DNA from 2 places in the Paenibacillus sp. FSL L8-0340 genome. Region 2 is predicted to be linked to the other one. Evidence: a T-box and tRNA genes for the amino acid it is inferred to sense, from the RefSeq annotation. Region 2 holds a T-box; the other holds one or more tRNA genes.

Region 1 (4,215 bases), 3.0 Mb from region 2:
GTGCGGATCGCCGGGCTTGTGATCTTGTCCAACACAAGCTCCTTAGCCACCCAGCAGCTTTCCGACGTTTCCTCTGAAACGGCAAGTTCTCCGCCCACCGGTTTACATACATAATCCAGCATTACTTTCGTCGGAACATCGGTGATGCCGTCATGCCATTTGTACATTCCCGTATTCGAATACACTCCGATCAGGTGAGAGACCTCGGTATCTATTCCGCTTTCTTCCTGAATCTCCCGGATGAGTGCATCCATCAGATTCTCTCCGGCCTCCACTTGCCCACCGGGGAATACCCAGCCACCATGAAATGTTTTGACCAAAAGCACTTCTCCCTGCTCATTCTCCACGATCCCGCCGACAGCCACAATATGAGTTGGCATAGCCATGTTATTAACCTCCCATGATCTTTATAGTTGAATATTGCACTGCTCAGCAAATTCATTGATTTTGGACAGCAATGCAGGATAGATCATCGGATAGGTTAACTCTTCCGGCACCTCCGTGAACCCGCATATTTCTTCCATTTCATAGGCCGGCAATTGTCCGAACTTATTAACGGTGGCCAGGTAGAGCTTTCCGAAACTATCCGGCATTGACTCTCCGGTAACCGAATAAATACTTATTGGAAATAACGTATAGTCTTCCGCTCCTGTCTCTTCATACAGTTCTCTTGCCGCTGCTTCATCAGGCGTTTCATTCTCGTCAATATGTCCACCTGCAAATTCCCATGTGGTCTGTCCACGCTGCCGAGCTAATATCCACTGCTCATTATGCCTTACGATAATAACGACGTAGGTTAGATTTTCTTCCTTTATTTCCGTTTCGTGTATAGTAACTTTCATTCACAAACATCTCCTTAGTCGGCAAAACCGATAGAGTTTTGGTGCATTACCGGATGCGACGTTCCTATTATCTCTGGTTTTAACCTATGTATAGAATGCCTTGATATTTCTTCCAACAGGAAAAGAATCACTCACCACTGTCTTCTCCCCGCTTCTCCTCACCCTTGCCCTGAGCGTTCAATTGCGCCCATATCTCCCGGGTCAAATCTTCGCCTTTATAATAGTCCACCCTATCCTCCGTTTCATACAGCTCTTCATACGGCAAAATATTGATTTTCCCGGAGTCAGGGTATTCCGCAACATCCAACCCGTTATTCGTCCGTAAATCGAGATAGCGGCAAGGCGTCTCCGTATGATTGAACAGCTGATGCGCACCTGATGGACCGGTTTCGAAAAATACCGTATCGCCCTCATGGACTTCCTGTAACCCGTCGGGAGTTCTTAACATAGCACCGCCCGCCAAAATCACAAACAGCTCTTCAGCATTTCTATGAAAGTGATACGGATACGAGTACTTGCCCGGGTCCAATGACCGGATATCAAAAATCAAATGCTTAGATTCTACCATCCCCGCCAGCTTCTCGCTGGTGTGCCAAGCAAATTCCGGAACCGGAGACTGCCTTTGTTTAAAAGAGATATTCTGTTCATTGAAAATGGTCGCCATGGAATTACTCCCTACGCATAAGTTATTTTAATCCGAGCATAGAGACTATGGAACAAGTTGTAAGTGAGTAAATTCATAGGCCGTGAAAAAAACATTGCCATCTCCTCACATCCTGTGGTATTATAAATTTCGTTGCAGGACGGTAGCTCAGCGGGAGAGCACTATCTTGACAGGGTAGGGGTCATGGGTTCGAACCCCATCCGTCCTATACTGCATCACTACGTAAAACTCCTTATTTTATAAGGAGTTTTTTCTTTTCTATCCCCACTCACATCCCACTTTTACCGCGTGAAAAATTGATTTGGGGACGGATTGGGAACGGAATTGAAAAAAAGAGTTACCATAAAGGCAACTCAATTGAAATTGATTTGTGTAGTTGTTAAATTATTATTTTTACTGACTTCTTTGTGATGCCTCTAGAGTGCTTAGCCAGTATTTCAATCCGTATGGACGAGTATCCTATATATATATCTCACAAATTCCCGTTAATACCTTTTGGGTCTTGATTCACAGATATGATACTCAAACGGACCACTCCAATATTATTTAAGTAGTTCTTCTGGAACTTCAGGTTGATGCACATACAACGCACTGTTTGTATTTGCAATGAATATCGCTACCATCGATAAGCATGTCGCCAAACCAGACACGATTCGAACATTCGCTTTTTTCAACATCTTTACTTCACCTCCTTTCTGGCAATTAATAGACTTAGAGATTGAGCAAAAAAACTCACGGCTATAGCAGATGAACAAATCATGACATTTGTAGCAACCAAGATCAGGCCGATTATTTTAAGCTTCGGATAGTGACGCTTGGGGATTCTAGTCTGCTTTTCAATTCCAATCGGCGCTAACCACAAGATGATCAAAAAACTGATTGCATTCATAACCTGTACAACTACTAAATTTACGTTAATAAAAGATAGCGCAGTAAACAATGTCGTAGTAAATATGACACACGCTACACCCGACTTAAGGTGAACACCGCCCGACGATTGCCGTAGTAATGCAAAAGAAATTAATATCGTTAAAGCTTCAGAAAAATTACCTGTGAGCAAAGATATAGCAAGTGTAATGACGATGATAAAAACAACATTTAGCACAACCTCTAATGCATACTTTAGAACCGCTTGCGATGCGGGGTGATCAGGAACAACTTTTTTTATATTGTAGGCTATCCTCTCAGATATACGATCAATCATTTTCTTTTTCCTTCCCGGTAGAGTAATAGATGAAGAAAATTGAGATCATTAAAAAGAACAATATATTCAAATAAATTTCGTTGTAATATAAAAGAATTGAGATTCCAATTAAGAAAATTATGATGATCGTCGTTAAAAAAATATCTTCTAACTTAAATCGAAGTTTCTCTATGTCAAAAGTAAAGCCTTTTCCTTTTCTGTAGTAGTGCCAAAAAAAGGAGCAAATAACTACGGAGGTGAGTACTTGTAATATGTATCCATTGCTTTTATTCCCTTCTATTGCTCCTATTGAACCGAATAAGATAAGTACAATAACAGTTTGTATGACTGCAAAAATAGCATATCCTGATATAGTTGCAATAACGGACAGTATGAGGGGCATCCTAACAACTGCAGCAAAGAATAATATGAATATTACTATCAGTATTAAAGGTGCGATATTGCTCATATCAAACTCTTTCCTCACCAAATAGCTCTGCAAATTTATTATTAAAGTAACAAACAAGGCTTGCCAAGCATGATGTTTCCACTTGAATCTAAAGAGCGACATAATCAAATAATAAATAGACATGAGCTCAATAGTCGAAAAGAACATGAATAGAATTGGCTCCCATGACAACACACAACACCGCCTGACATTATTTTCATTCAATGCATTAATTATAAATCCGAAATAGAGTTACCGTATACTACTTATTTACTACGAATTAGGTCTTTCAGGCGGCAATATCTCAAAACAATTCCCGCCATCCGCGAGCGCCACAGCAAGAACGGTCTATCTATCAGAGAAGTCGCAAGTCTGAAGACGAAGAAACCGCCAGCTCAAAAAGCCCGGCGGGTTATCATATCATTGGGTCAACCACACGAAACCAAGGCGGATAAGCTGAACATCAAATATCCATTCAAGAGTAGCGTTTATCCCTCTAGAGCATCATTAATATATTGAACAAACAATTTGTCCGAGAACAGAACAACCTTATTGTCCTTCGTCAGCATATAGATACTTTTAGCATCCGCACTTACATACACAGTATTGATCAGCTCATACAACTTCTGAATAACATCGCAAAGACTCCTCATATTTTCCGATCCGTTTATTTTGCGCCCCCTCCCCTAATTATTCAATAAGCATACAAAATGTGCCAATATACGTCAAAGAATAAACAGAAACAAACCCGCCAGGCACAAGCCCGGCGGGTTATGATACACATGCTCTACATCCAAATCTATCTTCCGTCGTTTTTAAAACTAGAAATCAGCAGTAGCAATTTGAATTGTACCTGTAGCAGGACCAACAGCTGTGGTCTGGAGAGCGGCTACCAACAGTAAAGCAACTTCCAACGTGAGGCTATTGGTTGGAGGTATTACATAAGTGATGACAGGAGCATTGACACGTGTAACTACAAGATTGATCGGAGCCGGACCGTTATTATTAACGGTAATTGTAGCATTTGCTCCACCGTTCAAGTTTTCAAAATAAGATTTACCAACATTGGCCGCCAGAG
Region 2 (4,215 bases):
GATGAACTGCGCGGGCGGACAGGAAACCAGGCGAGAAAATGGGCGGTCCGCTGCCGCTCGCTGGATGTCATGACGGAAGGAACGCTTAAGGTGTACCGCAAAGCGGTGGGAAAGCAAACCTTGCGTAGAGGGGGGACCGGAGGCGAAATGCTGGCAGTGGAAAAGGAAGCAGGAGCGGTTCAGGGAGCTTTTCATCCGGCTGATTTGCTGGGCAGCGTTACCCCCGGCAATCCACTGGTACCGGCTCTGCGGAGCAGGCTGCCGCTGGATTATTCCGTTCCCGATGCCCGTATTTTTGGTTTTGACAAGCAATAAGAGACAGCCGCTCTGATGAAGTGTCCAAAGTTGTCATGCCTTTCTGATTGAAGCATATACATGAGAGGAGTAACATTTTGGGCTTATGCTCTGGGCTTGTCTCGGGGTTAGATTATGCCAAGAAGGAGGACATTTCCCGTGTTTGACCAGTCCCACGGTTTGCGGTTTGATATTTATGAACGCATCCACCTTTCGGAAGAACTTCCGGGAATCGCTGAACTGGAAGAGGTGGAGCTGATTCCGGAAATCCAGGTGATTCAGCGGGAGGACCGGGCCGAGCTGTACGGACAGCTTCTGCTCACCGGACTCTACCGGGGTGAGAACGACCGGACGGAACGTCTGGAGCATGCCATTCCTGTTGAAATCACAGTACCGCTGACCCGGGTCAGCTCACTTGAAGACATAGGGGTGGAGATTGAGAATTTCGATATCGACCTGCTTACGATGCGTACGGTCAATATAACTGGTGTACTCTCGCTGCGGGGAATCGGGGGATCGGAGACGCAGCCCGCCTGGCAGCAGGAAGAGTACACGGCAGCTTATTCACCTGACGAGGAAAAACAGGCCACGGGGGTTAGGGTAGAGGCCAAGGAGCATGAGAACGATGCGTTGTATGAAAACTCAGTGTGGACTTATGGCGAAGGCACCGCAGAGAATTTCGCTGAGGAGCATGAGTTTGCCCACAGTGGTCCTGAAGCTGCTGTGAATCCGCTGTTTTTGGAAGGCACTGTGTTCACCCACCAGCCTGCTGCATCCCCACCGGCCCAACAGAAGGACAAGGAAGTGAAGGTGCGGACACACAGCTTTGATAGCCCGCAGGGGATATCAACAGCCGGAACCGCGAACAACGAACCTGTTTCGGGACACTTCTTCGGGGCGCAAGGGAGAGCGGAGCAGGCTGTTCCGGCCGCTGGAAATCAGGCTGGCTATACAAATCCCTTTAACAGTTCTGACATTGCCAAAGTATCAGGCACCGAAAGTTCAGGCAGCGCAAAGGACATTTCGGATGCTGCCGCTGAGAACACAGCCGCGGAGGCGCAGGCGTCCCATCAGGAAGAAGAGGATTTCTCTGCTGAAAATGGGGACTATGCGGCACTTTTTGCTCAGGATAGCTCGTTATCTCACGCTGATCAGGAGAACGCGGGCGAAGGCGCGATCTCTAAGGAAGCAGCACCTCCGCAGGAGGAGAAGCCGGATCTGAAGGTTGCCCTGGGAAGCAAGAGACAAGAAGATATTCCTGCGAAGGAGCATCTCACCTTCTCTTCCCTGCTCAGCTCCAGCCGCTCCAGAAAGGAACAGGAGGAGCTTATCGCCGAGGATACAGCTGCGGCGGCGCCTGTTCCGGACTCCGGCCGTGACGGGGAATGGAAAAGCCGCTTTATCGGTGGCTTGAACGGCAAGGATCTGTTCCGTAAAGTGCGCCTCTGCATTGTCCAGCGTGAAGAAACAATCGATACTATAGCAGAGAAATATCAGCTCAGTGCAAGAGAGCTTGTCATGTACAACCGTCTTTCCGGTCAGAATGTGGAGGAAGGCCAAGTTTTGTATATCCCTTAAGAGATGCCGGCAGGCGCATCGGTGTCAGAATCCCGATCGGATGAGATCGGGATTTTTTGTATTTCTGTCCTCTGACCTGAGATTAAGGATGAACATCAGGGGTTCGAATCAGGAGAAGGGGCTAATTTTAGAAATGGGCGGTATAAGTCCCGCAGTTTGTGTGTATGCTGGTTGACTAGGAATAGTACTAAATGTATTATTGGATTAAGTAAATTCTTAATAAAGACTGGGAACGGGAAGAGTAGGCGGTCAGCCCTTCAGAGAGCGGAACTATAAATTGCTGTGAGTTTCCGCAGGATGCAGCCACCGAAGTCGCCCCGGAGTTGCCCCTCTGAGCTTGTCTTCAGATTTATGAAGCATAGGTTAGGAAGTGGCCGGTTGCAGCCGTTATCTGCGTGAGTGTCGCGCTAAGTCTCCGGAACCTATGGGACCGGAACGGTGGTTTATTTTTCATTGGCGCGAAACAAAGGTGGTACCGCGAAAGAATGGCCTTTCGTCCTTTGAGACGAAGGGCCTTTTTGTATTTTTTTTCAGAGGTCCAGCTTCAGAGATACATCTACCAATGTTACTTAAATGGAGGGTTTAGAATGGCTGATCACAACAAAGCGGCGGCAGAGCTGCTGAAGCCGCAAGATCCGGCACAGGATGCTGCTGAGGGCAATAGCGCAAAGAGCGATATGCCGACTACATATGATCCGAAGGCGGCTGAACAGAAATGGTATGCCTATTGGATGGAGAAGGAGTTCTTCAAGGCTGGAATGCGGCCTGAAGCAGAGCCTTACAGCATTGTAATTCCACCGCCGAATGTAACCGGGATGCTGCACATCGGGCATGCGCTCGATTTCACGCTGCAGGATATCCTGATCCGTACCAAGCGGATGCAGGGCTTCGATACCCTTTGGCTCCCGGGAACGGACCATGCTGGTATTGCTACCCAGACCAAGGTGGAGCAGAAGCTGCGCCAGCAGGGCCTTTCCCGGCATGATCTGGGCCGCGAGAAATTCCTGGAGCAGGTATGGGAGTGGAAGGACCAGTATGCCAAGACCATTCATGAGCAGTGGGCCAAGATGGGCCTGTCTCTCGACTATTCGCGCGAGCGGTTCACTCTGGATAAAGGGATGTCCAGCGGTGTACGCCAGGTATTTGTGGAGTTATACCGTAAAGGACTGATCTACCGCGGCAAGCGCATTATCAACTGGGATCCGGCAGCCCGTACCGCTTTATCCGATATTGAAGTTGAGTACAAAGAGGTTAACGGTCACCTGTACCACCTGCGCTACCCTCTTAAAGACGGCAGCGGATTCATCACCGTAGCAACGACACGTCCGGAGACGATGCTGGGCGATACGGCGGTAGCGGTGCATCCGAAGGATGAACGCTATCAGGATCTAATCGGCAAAACGTTGATCCTTCCGGTCATCGGCCGGGAAATTCCGATTATCGCCGATGACTACGTAGAGAAAGAATTCGGCAGCGGCGCGGTTAAAATTACTCCGGCCCATGATCCTAATGACTTTGAAGTTGGCCTGCGCCATAACCTTCCGCAGATCAATGTGATGGATGAAGGCGGCACGATGAACGAGGAGGCCGGTCCTTATCAGGGACTGGACCGCAGCGAATGCCGCAAAGCGATTGTTGCTGATCTCAAAGAGCAGGGCGTTCTGATTTCGATTGAGGACCATCTGCATCAGGTAGGACACAGCGAGCGTTCCGGCGCAGTGGTTGAGCCTTATCTGTCCACCCAGTGGTTCGTTAAGATGCAGCCGCTGGCCGAAGCTGCCATCACTGCACAGAAGAACGGTGACGGCGTTAACTTCGTGCCGGACCGTTTCGAGAAAACATATTTGAACTGGATCGAAAATGTGCGTGACTGGTGTATTTCCCGCCAATTGTGGTGGGGACACCGCATCCCGGCCTGGTACTCTGAATCTACAGGTGAAGTGTTTGTAGCGTATACGGAAGAGGAAGCCCGCGAAATCAGCGGACTTGATGATCTGAAGCAGGATGAGGACGTTCTCGATACGTGGTTCAGCTCTAATCTGTGGCCGTTCGCCACACTGGGCTGGCCGGATGAAAGCAGCAGCGACTATCAGCGGTTTTATCCAAACAATGTCCTGGTTACCGGCTATGACATCATCTACTTCTGGGTAGCGCGCATGATCTTCTCCGCGCTGGAGTTCACCGGCAAGAAGCCGTTCTCCGATGTGTTCATGCACGGCTTGGTGCGGGATGCCGAAGGACGTAAGATGTCCAAGTCGCTCGGCAACGGGATCGATCCGCTGGATGTTATCGAGCAATATGGTGCAGATGCTATGCGTTATATGATTTCGACAGGCAGCACAG

What was found. A T-box is a leader RNA that pairs with one kind of tRNA and senses whether it is charged. The one in region 2 lies ahead of NST07_RS27495 (valine--tRNA ligase), so its partner is inferred to be a tRNA-Val.
Region 1: it encodes a tRNA-Val, which carries the amino acid that the T-box ahead of NST07_RS27495 (valine--tRNA ligase) is inferred to sense. The anticodon was not compared.

The regions. Positions count from the first base shown of each region.
Region 1 is NZ_CP151967.1:3,019,165-3,023,379, reverse strand. Features, by position in the region: gene NST07_RS13470 (NUDIX hydrolase) at 1-386, opposite strand, end outside; gene NST07_RS13465 (NUDIX domain-containing protein) at 408-842, opposite strand; gene NST07_RS13460 (cupin domain-containing protein) at 970-1,506, opposite strand; tRNA gene NST07_RS13455 (tRNA-Val) at 1,643-1,714, shown strand; gene NST07_RS13450 (cyclic lactone autoinducer peptide) at 2,049-2,183, opposite strand; gene NST07_RS13445 (accessory gene regulator B family protein) at 2,186-2,710, opposite strand; gene NST07_RS13440 (hypothetical protein) at 2,703-3,158, opposite strand; gene NST07_RS13435 (hypothetical protein) at 3,626-3,790, opposite strand; gene NST07_RS13430 (hypothetical protein) at 3,959-4,215, opposite strand, start outside.
Region 2 is NZ_CP151967.1:5,989,631-5,993,845, reverse strand. Features, by position in the region: gene NST07_RS27505 (glycosyltransferase family 4 protein) at 1-315, shown strand, start outside; gene NST07_RS27500 (LysM peptidoglycan-binding domain-containing protein) at 454-1,872, shown strand; T-box leader at 2,092-2,376, shown strand; gene NST07_RS27495 (valine--tRNA ligase) at 2,550-4,215, shown strand, end outside.